Regions from separate parts of the Kosakonia sp. N21 genome, predicted to be linked through region 2. Evidence: predicted binding sites of a transcription regulator. Region 2 holds the regulator's gene; each other region holds the start of a gene.

What was found. Region 2 encodes PhoB, which activates phosphate uptake and scavenging genes when phosphate is short. Its sites were predicted from a motif close to CTGTCATAAAACTGNCNNAT; they were not measured.
Region 1: a site for PhoB is predicted at 3,682-3,701, ahead of pitA (inorganic phosphate transporter PitA). Genes of this name have one in related genera too.
Region 3: a site for PhoB is predicted at 2,936-2,955, ahead of glpT (glycerol-3-phosphate transporter). Genes of this name have one in related genera too.

The regions. Positions count from the first base shown of each region.
Region 1 covers NZ_JBOBHR010000008.1:47,137-54,872, forward strand. The annotation lists gene rsmJ (16S rRNA (guanine(1516)-N(2))-methyltransferase RsmJ) at 1-689, shown strand, start outside; gene uspA (universal stress protein UspA) at 755-1,192, opposite strand; gene uspB (universal stress protein UspB) at 1,647-1,982, shown strand; gene pitA (inorganic phosphate transporter PitA) at 2,113-3,609, opposite strand; gene ACQ3G7_RS18565 (BaiN/RdsA family NAD(P)/FAD-dependent oxidoreductase) at 3,838-5,037, shown strand; gene ACQ3G7_RS18570 (DUF1796 family putative cysteine peptidase) at 5,105-5,932, opposite strand; gene ACQ3G7_RS18575 (histidine phosphatase family protein) at 6,517-7,140, opposite strand; gene ACQ3G7_RS18580 (ATP-grasp domain-containing protein) at 7,448-7,736, shown strand, end outside.
Region 2 covers NZ_JBOBHR010000002.1:543,762-551,497, reverse strand. The annotation lists gene mak (fructokinase) at 1-418, shown strand, start outside; gene sbcC (exonuclease subunit SbcC) at 475-3,621, opposite strand; gene sbcD (exonuclease subunit SbcD) at 3,618-4,820, opposite strand; gene phoB (phosphate response regulator transcription factor PhoB) at 5,019-5,708, shown strand; gene phoR (phosphate regulon sensor histidine kinase PhoR) at 5,730-7,028, shown strand; gene brnQ (branched-chain amino acid transporter carrier protein BrnQ) at 7,436-7,736, shown strand, end outside.
Region 3 covers NZ_JBOBHR010000001.1:397,666-405,401, forward strand. The annotation lists gene glpB (glycerol-3-phosphate dehydrogenase subunit GlpB) at 1-1,193, opposite strand, end outside; gene glpA (anaerobic glycerol-3-phosphate dehydrogenase subunit A) at 1,183-2,805, opposite strand; gene glpT (glycerol-3-phosphate transporter) at 3,082-4,434, shown strand; gene glpQ (glycerophosphodiester phosphodiesterase) at 4,452-5,519, shown strand; gene yfaE (class I ribonucleotide reductase maintenance protein YfaE) at 5,565-5,819, opposite strand; gene nrdB (class Ia ribonucleoside-diphosphate reductase subunit beta) at 5,822-6,952, opposite strand; gene nrdA (class 1a ribonucleoside-diphosphate reductase subunit alpha) at 7,006-7,736, opposite strand, start outside.

The sequences.
Region 1 (7,736 bases), on a different contig from region 2:
GCTTTGGGCTGGAACAGGACGATGACAACCTGATGGCGCTGGTGCTGACGCCTGAGCATCTGGAACTGCGTAAGCGCGATGAGCCTAAGCTTGGCGGTATTTTTGTCGATTTTGTTGGCGGCGGTATGGCGCACCGGCGTAAGTTCGGCGGCGGTCGCGGTGAAGCGGTTGCCAAAGCCGTGGGTATCAAAGGCAGTTATTTGCCGGACGTGGTGGATGCCACCGCCGGGCTGGGCCGGGATGCCTTTGTCCTGGCGTCTGTCGGCTGTCGTGTGCGCATGCTGGAGCGAAATCCGGTGGTGGCGGCATTACTGGAAGATGGCCTCAATCGCGGCTATGCGGATGCGGAAATTGGCCCATGGCTGCGCGAGCGTTTGCAGTTGATCCACGCTTCCAGCCTGACTGGGCTTGCAGACATCACTCCGCGCCCGCAGGTGGTCTATCTCGATCCGATGTTCCCGCATAAGCAAAAAAGCGCGCTGGTGAAGAAAGAGATGCGCGTGTTTCAGTCACTGGTTGGCCCGGATCTGGATGCCGACGGTTTGCTGGAGCCCGCGCGTCAGCTTGCCGTTAAGCGGGTGGTGGTGAAACGCCCGGATTACGCGCCGCCGCTGGCGGGTATCGCGACGCAATCGGCGGTGGTGACCAAAAGTCATCGCTTTGACATCTACCCCGGTTCCGGGGAATAAAAAAGCCCGGCCGCATTGCGCGGGCCGGGCGGTATTCGCTCTAACGACAGTACGTTAGCGAGGCATTAATCCTCTTCTTCGTCCCGCAGCGGGACAATCAGCATATCCACGTGAACGGTGTTGATCAACTGACGCGCGGAAGACATCAGCTTGCTCCAGAAGTCCTGATGATGACCACAGACCACCAGGTCCATATCGTATTTTTTGATCGCGTCTACCAGCACCTGCCCGAGATCACCGCTGCCGCTCAGGGTTTCGGTAATCGGATAGCCTGCATTGGTGGAGAGATCGGTCAGCGCCTGGTGCGTTTCGTCGGAGATGCGTTTTTGCATATCGCCGAGGTTAACGTCGATCAGGCCTGTGTACAGATCGGAGTAATTTACATCGACATGAATCAGGGAAACCTTCGCGTTGTAAGGACGTGCCATGGACACTGCTTTCTCAACCAGCAATTTGCTTTCAGGGGAGAGATCAACTGCGATGAGGATGTGTTTGTAAGCCATAGTGTTACTCCTTCCATAAGTTGTCGATGACCATCGGGACAAAGCCCTGATGTGTGTGCACTGCACCCGCGTCCTGCGTATCACATAAGCGGGTAGCGCCCGGCCTTAAGGATCTCATTGTAGAAGATATTTCTACCTTATAACTCTCTTACTGCACCGTCAATTAACCTGGATCACGATTCACTTAAGCCATATTTACAACCATATGCATTGATGATGATAACCTTGTGGCAAAAAAAGAATCCTTTCTCCTACACTATTAATAAACCGTACGGAAAACAGACGGTGTCCCACAGTTGTCCCGGCATGGATGCGCGGTCAATTGCGGGACACCGCCTGTGCTGTCGCCCCGTTCGGCGTTGGTAACACTCTTCATTGTCTGACTTGGTTGAGTATCCAGGAGCGGTCGTTGCGAAGCGGGTCTTCGTGGGCGAATCGCCGGGGAGGGGATATGGTGATCAGCACTGTTGCGCTGTTTTGGGCCTTGTGTGTCGTGTGTGTGGTTAACATGGTGCGTTATTACTCATCGTTGCGCGCACTGTTAGTGGTACTTCGAGGTTGTGACCCCTTACTCTATCAATATGTGGACGGCGGAGGCTTTTTCACTTCGCACGGTCAGCCGGGCAAGCAGATGCGGTTGGTGTGGTACATCTACGCTCAGCGTTACCGCGATCATCATGACGAAGAGTTTATTCGCCGCTGCGAACGCGTGCGCCGTCAGTTCATCCTGACCAGTTCGTTATGCGGGCTGGTGGTGGTGAGTTTGATTGCGCTGATGATTTGGCACTGAAGGCCGTGCTGGCTGGCGGCTATGCCTTATCCGGGTTGCAGAAGCCCGATAAGCGACCGTGGCATTGCCATTATTGAGCCATAAAAAAACGGGTCAGTTTCCTGACCCGTTTTGTCCTGCGCGTAATCTGTTAAATCAGATGCAGCGCAAGCCAGTACAACCCGCCGGACAGAATAATCGATGCCGGGAGGGTAAAGACCCAGGCCATCAGAATACTGGTGACGGTTTTGCGTTGCAGACCGCCGCCGTCGACAATCATTGTCCCGGCGACGGACGATGACAGCACATGCGTGGTGGAGACCGGCATCCCGGTATAACTCGCCAGACCGATGGAGACCGCTGCCGTCATCTGCGCGGACATCCCCTGGGCGTAGGTCATGCCTTTTTTACCGATTTTTTCACCGATCGTCGTTGCCACACGACGCCAGCCAATCATGGTGCCCAGACCCAGCGCCAGCGCTACCGCCATAATGATCCAGATTGGCGCGTATTCAATGGTGCTCAGCATGTCGTTCTTCAGTTTCTTCAGCAGGCGCTGGTCGTCAACGTTGACTTCCGGCTGCTTCGCCACTTTATCCGTAATATCGGAGAGGCAGAGCATAATGCGACGCAGTTGGCTGCGCTGTTCAACCGGCAGTTTGTCGTAGCTTTCAACATTCGTCAGCATCGACTTCGCACGATCCAGCGCGATAATGGCGCGACCAGGATGGCAATGGAACTCGCCTGGCTGCGTGGTCACCTCTTCCGGCGTTGGGAGCAACGGATCCACACCTGTCGCTTTTTGCAGCAGCGCCGGGTGTTGCTGGAAGTATGTTTCCACGTTGTTGACCGCATCACGGGTACGGGTGATGTCATAACCGGATGCGTTCATGTTCACCACAAAACCCGCAGGGGCGACGCCAATCAGCACCAGCATAATCAGGCCAATGCCTTTCTGACCGTCGTTAGCGCCGTGGGAGAAACTCACGCCAATGGCGGAGAGGATCAGCGCAATACGCGTCCAGAACGGCGGCTTTCTTTTGCCGTCGATTTTCTCACGTTCAGCCGGGGTCATATGGATGCGCGCACGTTTTTTGGTGCTGCTCCAGTAGCGACGCAGTATATATACCAGCCCACCGGCGAACACCAGGCCGACGATCGGGGAAACGATCAGCGACGCGAAGATATTCAGCACTTTCGGGATGTTTAATGCATCAACGACTGACGTGCCGGTCATCAATGCATTGGTTAACCCAATACCGATAATCGCGCCAATCAGGGTGTGGGAGCTGGAAGCAGGCAGACCGAAATACCAGGTGCCCAGGTTCCAGATAATCGCGGCCAGCAGCATGGAGAAGACCATCGCCAGGCCGTGCGCAGAGCTGACATTCAGCAGCAGATCGGTTGGCAGCATATGCACAATTGCATACGCGACGCTTAACCCGCCCAGCAAAACGCCGAAGAAGTTAAACACCGCTGCCATCACCACCGCCAGCTGAGAGCGCATAGCGCGTGTATAAATCACTGTTGCCACGGCGTTTGCTGTGTCGTGGAAGCCGTTAATTGCTTCGTAAAACAGAACAAAAACCAGAGCAAGCAAGAGTAACAGCCCGGTATGAAGATCCAGGCCGGCAAACAAATGTAACATAAGCCGTTACGCCATTTTGAGGACATGAACGCGGCGCATTATCAGGGACATTGCCAGTGCGGGCAAAGTGAAATATGTATTTTTTTTGACATTATTTCTTACAAAGCCCTTAAATCTTTAAAATATCTTATATTTTTCAATGTCATCATCTTGCTGTGCGTATTCGCGCTGGTGCGACCAGCACGATCTCTTTACAATCCGCCACGATCTTTAAATGAGGAAACGGGTGTGGAAAGGTTTGATGCCATTGTTATCGGCGCCGGTGCGGCGGGAATGTTCTGTGCGGCTCTGGCAGGGCAGGCGGGCTGCCGCGTGTTGCTACTGGATAACGGCAAAAAACCGGGCCGTAAAATCCTGATGTCCGGCGGCGGGCGCTGCAACTTTACCAACCTTTATGTGGAACCCGCAGCCTATTTGAGCCAGAACCCGCATTTTTGCAAATCTGCGCTGGCGCGCTATACCCAGTGGGATTTTATCGACCTGGTGGGCAAACACGGTATTGCCTGGCATGAGAAGACGCTCGGGCAGCTGTTCTGCGACGACTCTGCGCAGCAGATCGTCGATATGCTGGTGGCCGAGTGTGAGAAAGGCAACGTCACGCAGCGCCTGCGCAGCGAAGTGCTAAGCGTGGAGCGCAACGATAATGGCTATACGCTGCAACTGAATGGCGCAAGCGTGCAGGCGGCGAAACTGGTGATCGCGTCCGGTGGTTTGTCGATGCCGGGACTGGGTGCGTCACCGTTTGGTTATAAAATCGCCGAACAGTTCGGTTTAACGGTGTTACCCACCCGTGCGGGTCTGGTGCCGTTTACCCTGCACAAACCGCTCCTTGAGCAGATGCAGACGCTCTCCGGCGTATCGGTGCCATCGGTGATCACCGCCGAAGACGGGACGGTTTTTCGCGAAAACCTGCTGTTTACGCATCGCGGTCTGTCGGGCCCGGCGATCCTGCAAATTTCCAGCTACTGGCAGCCGGGTGAGTTCGTCAGCATTAATCTGCTGCCGGAGTGCGATCTGGCAAGCTTCCTCGATCAGCAACGTGATGCGCACCCGAATCAAAGCCTGAAAAATACCCTTGCCATGCAGTTGCCGAAACGGTTGGTGGAGTGCCTGCAACAGCTTGGGCAGATCCCGGATGTGACGTTAAAGCAGCTCAATGCCCGTGAGCAGACAACGCTGGTTGATACGCTTACCGGCTGGCACGTACAGCCAAACGGCACCGAAGGTTACCGCACGGCGGAAGTGACGCTCGGCGGGGTGGACACCAACGAATTGTCGTCACGCACCATGGAAGCCCGCAATGTACCGGGTCTCTATTTTATTGGCGAAGTGATGGACGTCACCGGCTGGCTGGGAGGCTATAACTTCCAGTGGGCGTGGTCCAGCGCCGCCGCATGCGCACAGGCACTGGCGGCTGTGGAAGGATAAAAAAGCATGCTCTTCTCTGAGCGTGTTAGAAACTCTCAGAGAAGAGCCAGGCGACAGCGCAGGTGACTTATACTGTGCCTGCCGGGACCAGGGGCCTGCCAGGGTAAGGTTTATCCGCACTCAGATTGTATTTATCAACTGTGTCGAACATTTCTGCGAACAGGCCATCATCTTTTTTCGCCCAGAACGTTTCCAGATCATCCCCTCCCCATATCTCATGGGTATGACAGGTAAATTCAAGTAACCCCGTGTCGTGCGGCGTGAAATCGATACGCCTGGTCTCGTTCTCCGCGATGATATGTTGATAAAAAAGCACCATTTTACAGTCGCGGCCTGGCGTATTGTAGAAGGTAAGGAATTCATTTAAATGCGCCCGTAAAAGGGCAAGATCTGAGTTCTCTGTTATTCGGTGATGATAAAGAAAAACAAAGTTTTTATTTCCCCGGTATTGTAACTGACGGCTGATTCGTCGTTGGAAAGCGCGGTTATCTTCTTTAATTCTGAGCGGGTCATGATGCGTGAATTCAAAACCCAACATATGCCTTTCGCTGTATTGGTCTGCACAATTTTTGTAAAACGTCGAGCGCACAACAGAATGCTGACCATCCGGAAAATGTTGAAGACATTCTTTCTTCAGCAGATTCCGGTAATTATCTTTTTCCATCTGAATAATATATTCTATATTTGAACGTCCGGAGGAAAAAACAGAGCTGAATGATTTTCTGTTATGTCGCCGGAGAATATCGTCAGGAAGACAATTTTCACCCAATGAGATCCAACTTACTTCCGAACTAAAACTATTTCGATATTTCCATTTCTTATGCAGGTTGGTCATTGTTCGTTTCAGTGATTTGAGATGATCTCTCACATGTTGTTCAATGGTTCCGCCTTTCATCAAGGGCACCTCATGTTGTATTACACCATTCCAAATGACGTGATGGAGTACCTCATCACGCCTGCGTTTTTATTGTTTTATTTCCCCGTATTCAGGCAGATATGCCGCGCGAATAGAGGCTGTTAATGTATGTTTTCTCTGGATAACAGGCTCGAAAGCCTGCGAAGTGTGGCCATAAAAGAAATACATCCCCCTTATGTAAGGGGGATCTGCGCATCACTGCCGTTCTGGTTGCCCATTAATAGGGTCTTCTCAGCAAATAATGACGTCGCGCCATGACCGCGACGGCGTATTTATTGGCATCGTTCTGGCAGATATAACGTTCCTGAAAAGGCATGTTTGAATCGCTTAGCGGCAAACATTTCAGGTGAGTAACGGTCTCTGTGGATATATCGCTTACGTCCGGGACGGTGTTCTCTATTCGGACAATCCTCAGCATGAAATTGTAAGAATGCTGTTGATAAAAAAGCGATCTGATACATCAGTTCATACCCCGTTACATATTTTACGCTTTGTAACGGGTTTGGCCCTCATCAGGAAAATCTCAAAGTGTTTTCTGCGGGATGGTTTGCGAGGAAATACATTTACTTATTTATGGACGCAAGATGACGTAAATGCGTGGCGATCCCCCAGCGGAGCGTAATACATTTACCTTCCATCATGTCGAGCACGGAATAGCTCGCGTTTGGCTGAGCATAGCGGGAAAAATTATCGATTTTCCCTTCCTTAAGCAGAGCAAGAACGCCCTGGCTGACCTGCCCGTGCGTGACAATACAGAGTGTCTGGTGCGCTGCCGTCTTTTGTTGCTGCTGTAAAAAATCGATAATTCGTTGAGAAGCCTGCGCCAGAGACTCGCCGCCGGGCGGGCAAAACGCGGCGTCTTGTGCAAATAACGCCGCTGCCTCATAGGGATGTTGGTCGCGCAATTGCGCTGATGGCATCCCTTCGTAACGACCGAATGCCTGCTCTTTCAACGCAGTGTTCGCCACCAGTGGACAGTGAAAATGTCCCGCCAGTGCTTGTCCCATCTGCCATGCACGGCCCAGGGGGGATGCATAGACACACGCGATGGGATAATCAGTTAACGCTGCCAGTAGTGCCGATGTTTCCAGCGCGCCGCGCGCCGTCAGTGGACTATCCCTGTGCCCCTGAATAATGCCGCGTTGGTTCCATTCTGTTTCTGCGTGTCGTACAAGCACCACTTTCATCTCTATTGACCCTTTATCCGCTAACTGTCCCGCGTATGACGTTCTCAGAGCGTAGCGTGACTTTCATAGACATGGCTATTCCCCGTTTTTTTCGCTGCGGAATTTTCCTCCATAATTTCTCTATATTTTGCGCTCATACTCCTTGTGCGCGTGAGCTGCCTGTTGACGCATCTTCGTTAACAGCTCTATTAATTTCAGTAAGTTACGTTTAGTTATCCTGATAATTAATGCCGTTATTCCCCTCATTGCCTGTTAGTTGTTTGTCGCATCATAAGTCATATGCACAGCACAAACAGGAAGAATAACTATGTTAATCACGCACGAAGCAGATGTTTCGTCTGCGTCATTTCTTGGGATGGCGCCTTTTTTGCGCATGAGTATCGCCGGCATTGATTTCTCCGCAGAGACGCAGGGCATGATCGTGCAGGCGGAAAATGCTCCCCATGACGCCGTTCTGTGGATGAACCTCGCCACCGCCATGATGAGCCTGAAGCACGAAGCCTTGGGGCTGCAAATTCAGCAGCAGGCGCTGGCGATGCAACGCGTTTATCACTGGCCTTCCCGGCAGCCGCCAACGCTGCGGTTGTTGATGTTGA
Region 2 (7,736 bases):
CGACGAGCTGCATTACCGCGCGGAAGTCGCCTGTTATTGCGGCAAACAGGGCTGTATTGAGACGTTTATTTCCGGCACCGGTTTTGCGACCGATTACCACCGTTTAGGGGGGCAGCCGTTAAAGGGCAGCGAGATTATTCGTCTGGCGGAGGCGCAGGATCCAATAGCGGAGTTAGCATTGAGCCGTTATGAGCTGCGGCTTGCCAAGTCGCTGGCGCATGTGGTCAATATTCTCGATCCGGATGTGATTGTGCTGGGCGGCGGGATGAGCAATGTGGATCGTCTGTACCAGACCGTACCTGGGCTGGTGAAAAACTGGGTCTTTGGCGGTGAGTGCGAGACCCCAATCCGTAAGGCGCTGCACGGCGATTCCAGCGGCGTGCGCGGCGCGGCCTGGTTATGGCCGCTGGGCGAGTAATCAATGCGTATGTGAGTGTGCAGGCCTGATGGCGCTTTGCTTATCAGGCCTGCCAGTCAGCGCGACAAAACGGCGTATTTGCCGTCGAGTTTGCTGTAACCCAGGCCGTTGATCTTCTTCACTTTGATCTGCACCGGAATACGCTCTTTCATTGCTTCGACATGGCTGATAACGCCAATGGTCTTGCCGCTGGCATTGAGCGCGTCCAGCGCATCGAGGGCGGTATCCAGCGTTTCGCTATCCAGTGTGCCGAAACCCTCGTCGAGGAACAGTGAATCGATGCGGGTTTTGTGACTCACAAGATCGGACAACGCCAGCGCCAGCGCCAGGCTGACCAGGAAACTTTCGCCGCCGGAGAGCGTGCGCGTATCGCGCACGGCGTCCGCCTGCCAGGTATCCACCACTTCCAGCTCCAGCGCTTCGCTGGCTTTGCGTTTCAACAGATAGCGGCCATGCAGGCGCGTCAGCTGATTGTTCGCCAGCCACACCAGATTATCCAGCGTTAAGCCCTGCGCGAATTTGCGGAACTTATCACCCTCTTTGGAGCCAATCAGCGCGTTCAGATGCCCCCAATCGTCACAGCGGGCGGTGGCCTGTTCTATCTCCTGCAACACGTTTATCTGGCGCTGGCGGTTATCGCTATCCTGCTTCAGTTGCTGGCGGAACTCGCCCTGGCGGGTGGTATTTTCCCGTAACTGGCGACCGAGTTGTTCCAGCGCCAGGCTGGCGCTCTCCGTCGTGCTATTGGCGTCCATTCCGGCGGGCAGTTGCGCCTGGTGCGCCGTGAAGGCCTGCTCAGCGCTGGCGGCAAGCGTCTGCTTCTGTTGGCAATCGCGTTCGAGTTGCTGCCGTAACTGCTCCAGACGCTGGCGCTCTCCGTCATCCAGCAAAGCGGCGAGAAACGCCTGCTGATCGGCAAACACGCTGTTTTTCAACGTGTCGGAAAACTGGTTTTCCAGCGTCTTTTCGCTTTCGCTCTGCTGTGCAAGCTGGTGTTGCAACGTCTGCCATTGGCTGTGCAGCGAAATGCAATCATTATGTACCTGGCGCCAGCCCTCCAGCGGGATAATCTGCTCATCCACCGCTATCTCATCGGCGGGCAGCGTGTCGATGATGGGCGTAAGCAACGCCATACGCTCATGCAGGGCGGTCAGCTGTTGTTGTTGCTGTTGCCACTGCTCCGCTTCCTGCGCACGCGCGGCCAGCCACGCTTCCTCTTCACCTTCCGGTGGCAGGCTCAGCGCCAGCGGCTGCAAGGCCTCGGCGAGACTGGCGCGACGACGAACCACCGCCTGTTGATAATGTTCGCCCTGCTGGTGTAATTCGTGGATTTGAAGTTGCAGTGTCTGGCGCTGATTGAGCAGATACAACTGATGCTCATACGCGTCCTGCGCGCTTTGCCAACTGGTCAGTTCGCGATGCGGCTCCAGCACCACGTTCAGCTCTGCACAGGCCTTCGCCCATGCCTCTAGCAACGCTTTCTCGTCCTGTTGCTGCGTGGCAATTTCGCGCTCATCTTTTTCATAGCGTTCGCCGAGCCCTTTCAGCCGTTCGCCGAGCGCAACACCTTCCTCTTTGACCTGGCGGACTTCCAGATCCAGCGCGTTACGCCGGGCCTGATTAACGCCCGGTTCGAGCGTCTGATAGTGCGCAATTGCCGGGTGCTCGGTTGCGCCGCACAGCGGGCAGGGATGCCCCGGTTGCAGACGGGCGCGTTCGCTCTCCAGGTCTTTGATGCGGTTTTCCAGCTCGCAAATGGTGGTGACCTCACTCAACAGCTGGTTCTTTTCTTTATACACCTCGCGCTTGCGCGCCAGCCCGGCGCTGAGCGTTTCCTGTTCGGCTTTCAGGTCGAGCAAACTTTGCTGGCGCAGGCTTAATTGCTTGCGCAGTGGTGCAAAACGGGCGTGCAGGGCGGTCAGTTGCTGGCGCAGCGGGCGGTTTTGCGCGCACTGGTGCATGGCAGCGGCTGTCTCTTCCACGCTGAGTTCCAGCGTGGCGATCGGCAGGGTGCGCAGTTTGGTCTCATGACTCTGGATGCGCTGTTGCAGGCTCAGCCACTGCTTTTTCTCATCGTCTAACTGATTAAACAGCGCCCGCCAGCCAGTCAGCTCGCTTTGCCAACGCTGGAAACGCGCATGTTCGCTCAGCCAGCTCTCCAGCGTTTTGTGCGTGGCTTGCAGGGTCGCGAGTTGTTGCACGGCGCTGGCGCGGATGCGTGCACGCTGGAGCAGACTGGCCTGTAAGCGAGTGTTTACTTCTTCGCTCTGGTTGCGGGTGCGACGCTGCACATTGCGTTGCTCTTCCAGTCTGTCCCAAAGGGGGCGAAGCTGCTGTGCTGGTTGCGCGCGTTCCAGCGCCGCCAGTTGCGGCTGCGCACTGGTCTGCGCCTGTTGCGCCTGTACCAGCGCCGCCTGCGCACGGCCTCTGGCGGCGCGTAGCTCGCCATCGCGGTTCAGCCAGTTTGCCTGCGCCTGGGCGCTGCCTAGCCCTGCCATGAGCTGCTGTTCTTGTGAAGTGAGCGCCTGCAAACCTTGCTCAAGCTGTTGGCGCTGCTCATCATTCAGCACCACCACCCCTTCGGCCTGTGCTTGTAATGTTTCCAGTCGGGTTTTCGCCGCTTTGTGTTTCTCAAACACGCGGGCGGAAATCTGCCCGTAAATTTCGGTGCCGGTCAGCTCTTCCAGCAGCTCTGCGCGCTCGCGAGGTTTGGCATTGAGAAAGGCCGCGAATTGCCCCTGTGAGAGCAGCATCGAGCGGGTAAAGCGCCCGTAATCCAGCCCGGTTAGCGAGGCGGTAAGATCGAGTTTATCTTTGACTTTGTCGGCGAGGATCTTACCGTCGGCGCAGGTTGCCAGCTCCACGCGCGGCGCTTGCAGATTGCCGTCCGGCAAACCGCGGGCGCGGCTCTGGCTCCAAAACGCGCGGTAGGCCACGCCTTTGACCTCAAACTCCACCTCTGCCAGACAGTCGGCGGTGTCGCGGGTCATTAAATCGTTTTGCGATTGTGACAACGTACTGAGGCGCGGCGTTTCGTGGTACAACGCCAGGCAGATGGCATCCAGCAATGTGGTTTTGCCCGCGCCGGTCGCGCCGGTAATGGCGAACAGACCGTTGCTGGCAAAGGGTTCTTCGGTGAAGTCGATTTTCCATTCGCCTTTCAGCGAGTTAAGGTTTTTCAGCCGCAAACTGAGAATTTTCATGCTTCTTTCTCCTCGTCCAGCGCCTGCAATGTTTCGCTGAACAGCGCCTGTAATCGCCCTTGCTGCGTCTCGTCGAGTTCTTCCTGCGCCAGGCGGCGGGCAAAGACCTCTTCGACTTTTAATTCATTGAGGGTCTCGCGCAATTCACCGGCAAGTATACGTTCCCGCTGTTCCCGGCTACGGCGAACCAGCAGGACGTCAACCGGGAGATCTTCCGTCACCTGCTGGATTTTTCGTTGCATATCGGCCAGGTATTCGCCACTGACGATTTCGATATCCAGCCAGACGGGGGTGTCGCCAGGTTTGTCGCGCCACTGTTCAAGCTGGCGGCAAATCTCAGCAAAATCGCCTTTGATAACCGCCAGCGCCTGCGTGGCAGGAACATCCAGTGCGGTAACGTCGGCCAGTTTGCCTGCGGTAAAGGTCACCAGATTGACGCTTTTACTTTTGCCGGTTTCGTCAAAACTGAGTGGGATCGGCGAGCCGCAATAGCGGATGCGCTCCTCACCGCCGATCTTTTGCGCCCGGTGGATATGCCCAAGGGCGATATAGTCGGCGGGAGGGAAGTTCTGCGCCGGGAACGCATCCAGCGTGCCGATATAAATGTCGCGTACGGCGTCGCTTTTGCTGGCGCCGACGGTGGTTAAATGGCCGCTGGCGATGATCGGCAGTGGTTTATCGCCGCGCAGTTCGCTGGCTGCGGTAAATTGTTGCTGGTAATACCCGGTGATCGCCGCCAGCAGGTGTTGCTGTTTTTCCTGCCCGGACAACCCGGCCTGGCTGAGCATAATGTCGCGCGGGCGCAGGAAGGGCACCGGGCAGAATACCGCGCCCGGTTCACCGTTGCGGCGGTAAAGCCAGAAAGGCTCTACGCCTGCGCTGGCGACGACGGTGGTTTTCAGATACGCGAGGATCTCTTTCGATTCGTTGAGCGTGGCCACCGAATCATGGTTGCCTGCCAGCACCACTAACTGGCAGCCGGTTTGCTGAAGTTTGACCACGAAACGGTTATACAGCTCACGGGCGTAGCTGGGCGGGGAGCCAGTGTCAAAAACATCGCCCGCCACAATAATGGCGTCGACCTGATTCTCTTCCGCCGTGGCCAGCAGCCAGTCGAGGAAAGCGGCGTGTTCAGCGGCGCGGCTCTTGCTATAGAAGTTTTGACCCAGGTGCCAGTCAGAGGTGTGAATAATGCGCATAGCGGTTCCGTGGCAAAAAAGCATAAAGCAGATTATAAACATTAAGCAGATGAGGGACATAACCTGACGAAAATAGGGACTGTCACAGAGCACTTGCTGGGGTCATCTGGCGGTCATGTTATTCATAAATCTGTCATAAAACTGACGCATAATGGCGCCGCTATATATATTGATGACTTAAATAAGACAGGGCAAATTATGGCGAGACGAATTCTGGTCGTAGAAGACGAAGCTCCAATCCGGGAAATGGTGTGCTTCGTGCTCGAACAAAATGGTTTTCAACCGGTGGAAGCTGAAGATTATGACAGTGCGGTGAACCAACTTAATGAACCCTGGCCCGATCTTGTTTTACTGGACTGGATGTTGCCTGGCGGTTCCGGTATTCAGTTTATTAAACACCTGAAACGTGAAGCGATGACCCGTGATATTCCGGTCATGATGCTGACGGCGCGCGGCGAAGAAGAAGATCGCGTACGCGGTCTGGAAACCGGGGCAGATGACTACATTACCAAACCTTTCTCACCCAAAGAGCTGGTGGCGCGCATTAAAGCTGTGATGCGCCGCATTTCGCCGATGGCGGTGGAAGAGGTGATCGAAATGCAGGGCCTGAGCCTTGATCCTTCCTCTCACCGCGTCATGACCGGTGAAAATCCCCTGGATATGGGGCCGACAGAGTTTAAACTCTTACACTTCTTTATGACCCATCCGGAACGCGTATACAGCCGTGAACAGCTGTTGAACCACGTATGGGGAACCAATGTGTATGTTGAAGACCGGACGGTGGATGTGCATATTCGTCGTCTGCGCAAAGCGCTGGAACACAGCGGCCACGATCGTATGGTGCAAACAGTGCGCGGCACGGGTTACCGTTTTTCGACCCGTTTCTGACATTTAACAGGAGTGTGACGCGTGCTGGAACGGCTGTCATGGAAAAGGCTGGTGCTGGAGCTCCTCCTTTGTTGTATCCCCGCCTTGATTCTCGGCGTCATGTTCGGTTACCTGCCGTGGTTTTTACTGGCTGCGGTAACCGGGTTGTTGATCTGGCACTTTTGGAATTTACTGCGTCTTTCATGGTGGTTATGGGTCGATAAAAGTATGACCCCGCCGCCGGGTACAGGGAGCTGGGAGCCGCTGTTATACGGGCTGCACCAGATGCAGATGCGTAATAAAAAGCGCCGTCGTGAGCTGGGAAGCCTGATTAAACGCTTTCGCAGCGGCGCGGAGTCGCTGCCGGATGCGGTGATCCTCACCACCGAAGAGGGGGCGATTTTCTGGTGTAATGGCCTGGCGCAACAGGTGCTGGGTTTGCGCTGGCCGGACGACAGCGGGCAGAATATCCTTAACTTGCTGCGCTACCCGGAATTTACGCAGTATCTTAAAAAACAAGAGTTTAGCAAGCCGCTGAATCTGGTGCTCAACACCGGTCGCCATCTGGAAATCCGCGTGATGCCTTACAGCGAGGAACACCTGCTGCTGGTGGCCCGCGACGTCACGCAAATGCATCAACTGGAAGGGGCGCGGCGCAACTTTTTTGCCAACGTCAGTCATGAACTGCGCACGCCATTAACGGTGCTGCAGGGCTACCTGGAGATGATGCAGGAGCAGACGCTCGAAGGCGCGCCGCGGGAGAAAGCGCTGCATACCATGCGCGAACAAACCTCGCGAATGGAAGGACTGGTGCGCCAGTTACTGACGCTTTCGAAGATTGAAGCAGCGCCGACCTTGCCGCCGAATGAAACCATTGATGTGCCAATGATGCTGCGGGTCGTGGAGCGGGAAGCGCAAACCCTGAGTCAGCAGAAGCATCACTTCCATTTTGAAGTTGATAACGCGTTGAAAGTGCTGGGAAATGAAGAGCAACTGCGCAGCGCGATTTCCAACCTGGTCTACAACGCCGTGAACCACACGCCAGCAGGAACGGAGATTACCGTGCGCTGGCAGCGCGTGCCGCTGGGGGCGGAATTCAGCGTCGAAGACAACGGCCCCGGCATCGCCGCTGAACACATTCCTCGTCTCACTGAGCGTTTCTATCGCGTGGATAAAGCCCGTTCCCGGCAGACTGGCGGGAGTGGTCTGGGGCTGGCGATCGTGAAACATGCGGTGAATCATCACGAAAGTCGCCTCGAAATTGTCAGTACTCCCGGCAAGGGAACGCGCTTTAGCTTTGTTCTGCCGGAACGTCTGGTTGCCAAAAAAGCCGCGTCCTGACGCGTCTGTCAGCTTATCTTTCCAGCGGCCTGTATCAACAGGCCGCTTATTCCGATGTTTTCTCCCCCCTGAAACGTATTTTGTACGCATGCTGCTTTTTTGTTCGCATGATCAGCCATGTGTTTTTCTTATAATTGGAGTTATTAACTACTATTAATTGTATGGATAGTATAACCATCTGGTTTTGCGATCCCACCTTGCCTTTAAACGTTATAAGCGTTTAAATTGCGCCCCGTATATTGTCAGACCAACTGTATTTGCGTGGTAAATCGAAAAACTATTCTTCGCTACGCAATGCATAGAGCATTTCCCGCTGACTTTCTGCGACATTGGCGCGGTATCGTCCGGTTGGGAAAGGCGAAAAAAACATCATTTTTACGACACCACATCCACAGGCAGTAAAAAATATGACCCATCACTTAAAACCACGCGACATTGTTGCTCTGGGCTTTATGACATTTGCCCTCTTCGTCGGCGCAGGTAACATCATTTTTCCTCCCATGGTTGGTTTGCAGGCCGGTGAACACGTCTGGACGGCGGCGCTGGGCTTTCTGATCACCGCTGTGGGCTTACCGGTGCTTACCGTTGTCGCGCTGGCGAAAGTCGGCGGTGGCGTGGACAGCCTGAGCACGCCGATTGGTAAAGTGGCGGGCGTCTTGCTGGCGACGGTGTGCTATCTGGCGGTCGGGCCGTTGTTCGCCACGCCGC
Region 3 (7,736 bases), on a different contig from region 2:
CCGCCGCCGCACCCCTGGGCGATGGCGTCAAATCCGCCTAACACCGAACCGACAACATACAGATTGTGGATGGCTTTCCCCTGACGCAGGGCGTGGAGCTGTGCGTCGGTTTGTACGCCAAATTGCTGCCATGGCTGAGTCTCGAAAATATCGTCCCGATACCAGTCACTGTGTTTGTCGCATTGCAGAACATCCAGGTCAAACACCGCTTCCCGCACGCGGTCACGATCGGCGATCAGGCCATTACTGAAAAAGCTGCCGCTGGCGAGCACCACATGGCGGGCGCGTAACGGGATATCTTCATGTTTGCGGGTCCACAACTGTGTAACGCGGTCATCGTGGATATCGGCGTGGAGCACTTCATCGCCGGGCATCCAGCTTCCACCGCTGTGGATAAACCGTTGTTGCAGCAAAAATTGCATGCGCATGCCCGGTACTGACGGCGGCAGCGTCGGCAGTAAGCGCAGCGGGCACGCCAGTTGTTGGTTAAGCTGCGTAAATACGCTGCTGTCCGTCAGGCCAATACAGGCGGGCAGGTATAATATGTCGTACTGTTGACTCAGCGGGCGCAGTGCCTCATACAGGGCGGCATAGTGTTCCGGCGCATCCAGGTGGCGGGCAATGTTCACCGCACGAAATTCACTGGGGTTATCGCGCAGTTTGTCGAGCACCGGCAACTCTATCTCTTCGGCATGGGCGTCGATGCCGCGTTTACGCAAGGAGGCGGCGGCAAGCTGCGGTTGAAAGTCGGGAAAACCGCTGATGCCGATCACCCCGGTGCGCTGGCTGACGTCGGGTTTTAGCGGCACTTCCTCCGGACTCAGCCAGGCCCGGCGAAACGTACCTAATGGGGTAACCCGCAGGTGCGGCGTATCGACGTCACCCTGCAATGCCAGCCCGCAGTCGGCCAGCAGCGTCTGGGTTTGCTGCGCATAGTGGCGCACGCGTTCTGCACCCAGCAGGGCGTAAGGATGGGCGGGATGGTGTTGCGCCAGCAGGGCGATGGCGCTGTTCAGGTCGCGAACAGGCTGACCGTCCGGCAAGTGGGAGAGAAGATCCAGCGAGCCGGAGGAGAAACCCAGCGCGCTCTGGCCGCGGCTGACAATGGCGCAGCGCTGCCCGTTTTCACTCAGGCGAATACCGCATAACAGACCGGCAAGCCCGCCGCCGATAATAACCGTATCAAATCTCATCATCCGTCTCCTTTTCCAGCCCGCACAATCCCTGATAAACCCAACGTGTAAATTCGCTTTCCCGCAGTGCATCGCCCCAGGCCACCGGTTTCACACCTTTCCAGCGCTCATTGAGAAAATCTGCCAGTTGCGCCAGGGACTCGCTCTCGGTGGTGACATGCAGACGGTTCAGCAACCCGGCGGCGCGACAGGCGCACAGCTCGCCCTGGCAGGTGCCCATTCCCACACGGGTACGGCGGCGCAAATCGAGCAGCGAATGGACATTCAGATTTTCTACCGCGTACTGCACCTCTCCAGCAGTCACGGCTTCGCATTCGCAGACCAGGCTGCGGTTATGCCTGTCGCTGCCCAGCCAGGCGGGTGTGCGGTCGCCATGGCGATACACCGCCGAACCGCGTAACGGTGTGGGCAGTGAGATAATTTTTCGCAGCGCCTGCTCGGTGGGCTCTTTTGAGCCAGGCAACGGTGCGCTGGCGGTGGTGCAGACGGCGCTGTGATTGAGCTTGCGGCATACCGCATCGGTCGCCCATTCCGCCATCAGGCGGTAGGTCATCAGTTTGCCGCCGGTAATGGTGATAAACCCTTCCAGCCCGTCACGCTGTGCGTGATCGAGCAGCACAATGCCCCGGCTGACGTTACGCCCGCTGGGGTCATCATCACTGGCCACCAGCGGACGCACACCGGCATAGGCGCGTAAAATGCGGGTTTGCGCCATCACCGGCGCGAGTTTTTCCCCTTCGCGCAGCAGAATATCCACCTCTTGCGGCGTGACGCGGGTATTGTCTATATCGTTGTAGTCAATATGCGTTGAGGTAGTGCCTATCAGCGAGATGGTGTCGCCCGGCACCAGAATATCGGCATCGGCGGGTTTCCGGCAGCGATTGATAACGTGCTGATTAATGCGGTGGTCGAGGATTAACAGCGCGCCTTTGGCCGGAAACATGCGAATGCGCAGATCGGCATATTCCGCAATGCGTTGCCCCCAGATCCCGGCGGCGTTGACCACAACTGGCGCATGCAACTCCTGGGTTTCGCCGCTGGCGGCATGGCGGATGCGTACGCCGCTGACGGTTTCACCGTTGCGGATAAGCCCGCATACTTCATGCCCGGTCAGGATCTTCGCGCCGTGTTCGCGCGCATCCAGCATATTGCTCGCGGTCAGGCGGAACGGATCGACCGTACCGTCAGGCACGCGCACCGCACCGGTCAGCGTGGGATTGACGCTGGGCTCCATACGCCGGGCTTCCTGCGGAGAGATAGCCTGCGCCGGAATACCGGCCTGCAGGCAGGCGTCGATAAACTGACGCTGATACACCAAATCATCTTCCGGCAGGGTAATAAACAGGCCATCGGTGGGTTCAATGCAGTGGCGGGCAATGCGTTTCAGGATCTGGTTTTCGGCGATACACTCCCGCGCCGATTCATTGTCGGTCACCGCATAGCGTGCGCCGCTGTGCAGCAAACCATGGTTACGCCCGGTCGCGCCGGTGGCGATATCGTGGCGTTCAAGCAGCACCGCGCGCAGGCCGCGCAGGGCGCAATCGCGGGCGATGCCGGCGCCCGTCGCGCCGCCGCCAATAATGATCACATCGTAGTCACTGGAGTTGCGCATGTTCGCGTCCTTCTGTTCGACGTTCTTTAACGACCATTTAGCCACACTCTTGCTGTGGTTTGTTTGATATCGCGCATATTCGAGCAAAAAACGAAAGTTCGGTGTGCTTTTATGCGTGAATGGAGACTTTTTGTCATATTTCTGTAACATTCTGTGCGACAACTCACCCTCTCTGATTAAAACTTTCAATACAATTCGCCGCGACTAACTGAGGTTATGTTCGTTTTCACTCATTGATGACAGGCATCATGAGTTCACCGCGCCACGGAGGCCGTTATGTTGAGCATTTTTAAACCTGCCACCCATCAGTCGCGTCTGCCCGCAGAGCAGATCGACCCAACCTACCGTCGTTTACGCTGGCAGATATTTCTGGGGATTTTCTTTGGTTACGCCGCCTATTACCTGGTGCGTAAAAACTTTGCATTGGCGATGCCGTATCTGGTTGAGCAGGGGTTTTCGCGGGGTGATTTAGGCTTTGCGTTGTCGGGCATTTCAATCGCCTATGGTTTTTCAAAATTCATTATGGGTTCGGTGTCTGACCGCTCGAACCCGCGCGTGTTTCTGCCTGCCGGGTTGATTCTGGCGGCAGCGGTGATGCTGTTTATGGGCTTTGTGCCGTGGGCAACCTCCAGCATCGCCATTATGTTTGTGCTGCTGTTCCTGTGCGGTTGGTTCCAGGGCATGGGGTGGCCACCGTGCGGGCGCACCATGGTGCACTGGTGGTCGCAGAAAGAGCGTGGCGGTATCGTGTCGGTATGGAACTGCGCGCATAACGTTGGCGGTGGTATTCCGCCATTGCTGTTCCTGCTCGGTATGGCGTGGTTTAACGACTGGCATGCGGCGCTCTATATGCCTGCGTTTGGCGCGATCCTGGTGGCAATTTTTGCGTTCGCACTGATGCGTGATACTCCGCAATCCTGCGGTTTGCCGCCGATTGAAGAGTACAAAAACGATTACCCGGATGATTACAGCGATAAGCATGAAGAAGAGCTGTCGGCAAAACAGATCTTTATGCAGTACATCCTGCCCAATAAGCTGCTGTGGTACATCGCGGTGGCGAACGTCTTCGTTTATCTGCTGCGTTACGGCATCCTCGACTGGTCGCCGACCTATCTGAAAGAGGTGAAGCACTTCGCGCTGGATAAATCCTCGTGGGCGTACTTCTTTTATGAATATGCGGGGATTCCCGGTACGCTGATTTGCGGCTGGATGTCGGACAAAGTCTTCCGCGGCAATCGCGGCGCGACCGGGGTGTTCTTTATGACGCTGGTGACCATCGCGACGATTGTTTACTGGCTAAACCCGGCGGGTAATCCGACCGTGGATATGGCCTGCATGATCGTGATTGGTTTCCTGATTTACGGCCCGGTGATGTTGATTGGTCTGCATGCGCTGGAGCTGGCACCGAAAAAAGCCGCAGGCACGGCGGCGGGCTTTACCGGTCTGTTTGGTTATCTTGGCGGGTCGGTGGCCGCCAGCGCAATTGTCGGTTATACCGTGGATTTCTTCGGCTGGGATGGCGGCTTTATGGTGATGATTGGCGGTAGCATTCTGGCGGTATTGTTGCTGATTATCGTGATGATTGGCGAGAAGCGCCACCATGCAGATGTGCTTGCGCGTCGCCAATAATGAATAAAGGAGCCATGATGAAAAGCACCTTCACCCGTATGACCACCGGTTTGCTGTTGGCGGGACTTGCCTCCTGCCAGGCGCTGGCGGCAGATCAAATCGTTATTGCCCATCGCGGCGCCAGCGGTTATTTACCGGAGCATACCCTGCCGGCGAAAGCGATGGCCTATGCGCAAGGCGCGGATTATCTCGAGCAGGATCTGGTGATGACCAAAGACGACCAGCTGGTCGTGCTGCACGATCATTACCTCGATCGCGTTACGGATGTGGCGGAGCGCTTTCCGGACCGCGCCCGTAAAGATGGCCGTTTTTACGCTATCGACTTTACGCTGGATGAGATCCGTTCGCTGAAATTTACCGAAGGTTTTGAGCTGGAGAAGGGAAAAAAAGTGCAGGTTTTCCCGGGGCGCTTCCCGATGGGCAAATCCGATTTCCGTATTCATACCTTTGAAGAGGAGATCGAGTTTGTGCAGGGGCTGAATCACTCCACTGGTAAAAACATTGGTATCTATCCGGAAATCAAAGCGCCGTGGTTCCACCATCAGGAAGGGAAAGACATTGCCGCGAAGACGCTGGACGTGCTGAAAAAGTACGGCTACACCAGCAAGCAGGACAAGGTGTATCTGCAATGCTTTGACGCCAATGAACTGAAGCGGATTAAGCATGAACTGGAGCCGCAGAGGGGGATGGATCTCAATCTGGTGCAACTGATTGCCTATACCGACTGGAACGAAACGCAGGAGAAGCAGGCGGACGGCAAATGGGTGAACTACAGCTACGACTGGATGTTTACACCCGGTGCGATGAAACAGATTGCGCAGTACGCCGACGGGATTGGCCCGGATTACCATATGCTGGTGGCGAAAGGCTCAACGCCAGGGCACGTTACGCTGACGGCGATGGTGAAAGAGGCGCATGCCAGCCATTTGCAGGTGCATCCGTTTACCGTGCGTGCGGATAAACTGCCGGGTTATGCCAGCAATGTGGACCAGTTGTATGAGGTGTTGTATCGCCAGGCGGGCGTCGACGGTGTATTTACCGATTTCCCGGACAAAGCCGTGCAGTTTCTTCACCGGCAACCGTAAATAAAAAAGGCCTGAAAAGGCCTTTTTTTATGACGCTGACCCGGCTTACATCTCGATTTCAATGTCGCCTTTTGCCCGGCAGCAGCAGGGCAAAATTTCCCCGTCGTTGATAAAAGCCAGCGGTTCGGCAATCCAGTCCACCTGGCCTGCCACCAACCGACAGCGGCAGGAGCCGCAGTAGCCTTCACGGCACTGGTACTCCACTTCAACCTGTTGTGATTCCAGCGCCACCAGCAAAGAGGGGTGTTCATCCCGGCACAGGACCTGGGTGCCGGAAAGGCGCAGCGTGATGCGGCTCATCATCAGAGCTGGAAGTTGCTCAAATCGTCAGTATCCACTTCCGCGTCGATCTGACCAACGAGGTAGGAGCTGACTTCCACTTCCTGCGGCGCCACCTGCACGTTATCGGACACCAGCCAGGTGTTGATCCACGGAATCGGGTTGGAGCGGGTCTGGAACGGTAAATCAAGGCCCACCGCCTGCATACGGATGTTGGTGATGTACTCGATGTACTGGCAGAGAATGTCTTTGTTCAGGCCGATCATCGAGCCGCCCTGGAACAGATATTCCGCCCACTCTTTTTCCTGCAATGCCGCCTGCACGAACAGGTCATAGCACGCTTGTTTGCACTCTTGCGCAATCTCCGCCATCTCCGGATCGTCCACGCCAGAACGCAACAGGTTCAGCATATGCTGGGTGCCGGTCAGGTGCAGCGCTTCATCACGGGCGATCAGACGGATGATTTTTGCATTGCCTTCCATCAATTCGCGCTCGGCAAAGGCAAAGGAGCAGGCAAAGCTGACGTAGAAGCGAATCGCCTCCAGCGCATTGACGCTCATCAGGCACAGGTAGAGTTTCTTTTTCAACTCGCGCAGGTTCACGGTGACGGTTTTGCCGTTTACCGTGTGCGTGCCTTCACCCAGCAGATGCCAGTAACTGGTCATCTCGATCAGGTCATCATAGAAGTGCGAAATACCTTCTGCGCGCTTGAGGATCTGCTCGTTGGTGACGATGTCGTCAAACACCACCGCCGGATCGTTAACGATATTGCGGATAATGTGGGTGTAAGAGCGGGAGTGTATCGTCTCTGAGAACGCCCAGGTTTCGACCCAGGTTTCCAGTTCCGGAATGGAAATCAGCGGCAGCAGTGCGACGTTCGGGCTGCGGCCTTGAATGGAGTCCAGCAGCGTCTGGTACTTCAGGTTGCTGAGGAAGATATGTTTTTCATGTTCCGGCAGTGCCTGGAAGTCGATGCGATCGCGGGAAACGTCCACTTCTTCCGGACGCCAGAAGAAGGAAAGTTGCTTTTCAATCAGCTTTTCGAAGATGTCATATTTTTGCTGATCGTAGCGCGCCACGTTAACCGGCTGGCCGAAGAACATCGGCTCCTGCAGCTGATCGTTTTTCGTCTGTGAAAAAGTGGTGTATGCCATTGAATGTGGGTCCTGTCTTGCGAAAGAAAAGGGCGGGTTTCCCCGCCCCTTTGTTAGATCTTACATGCGCCGCTTTCGCAGCCGTCGTCCTGGATGGAAGGCACCAGATCATCCTGGGCATCTTCTGCGCCATCGCGGGTGTTCTGATAATACAGCGTCTTCACACCAAATTTGTAGGCGGTGAGCAGGTCTTTCAGCAATTGTTGCATCGGCACTTTACCCGACGGGAAACGTGACGGATCGTAGTTGGTGTTTGCTGAAATCGACTGGTCGATAAATTTCTGCATGATGCCAACCAGTTGCAGGTAGCCGTCATTGTTCGGCATTTCCCACAGCAGTTCATAGGCGGTGCTCAGTTTTTCGTAGTCCGGCACGACCTGGCGCAGGATCCCGTCTTTCGACGCTTTGATGCTCACATGACCGCGCGGCGGCTCAATGCCGTTGGTGGCGTTGGAGATCTGCGACGACGTCTCTGACGGCATCAGCGCGGAGAGCGTGGAGTTACGCAGACCGTGCGTTTTGATAGATTCGCGAAGCGCTTCCCAGTCGTAATGCAGCGGCTCGTTGGTAATGCCGTCGAGATCTTTCTTATAGGTATCGATCGGCAGAATACCCTGCGAGTAGGTGGTTTCGTTAAACCACGGGCACGCGCCTTGCTCTTTCGCCAGCTCGTTCGAGGCTTTCAGCAACCAGTACTGAATGGCTTCAAACGTCTGGTGCGTCAGGTTATTGGCGCTGCCGTCGGAGTAACGTTTACCGTTTTTCGCCAGCCAGTAAGCAAAGT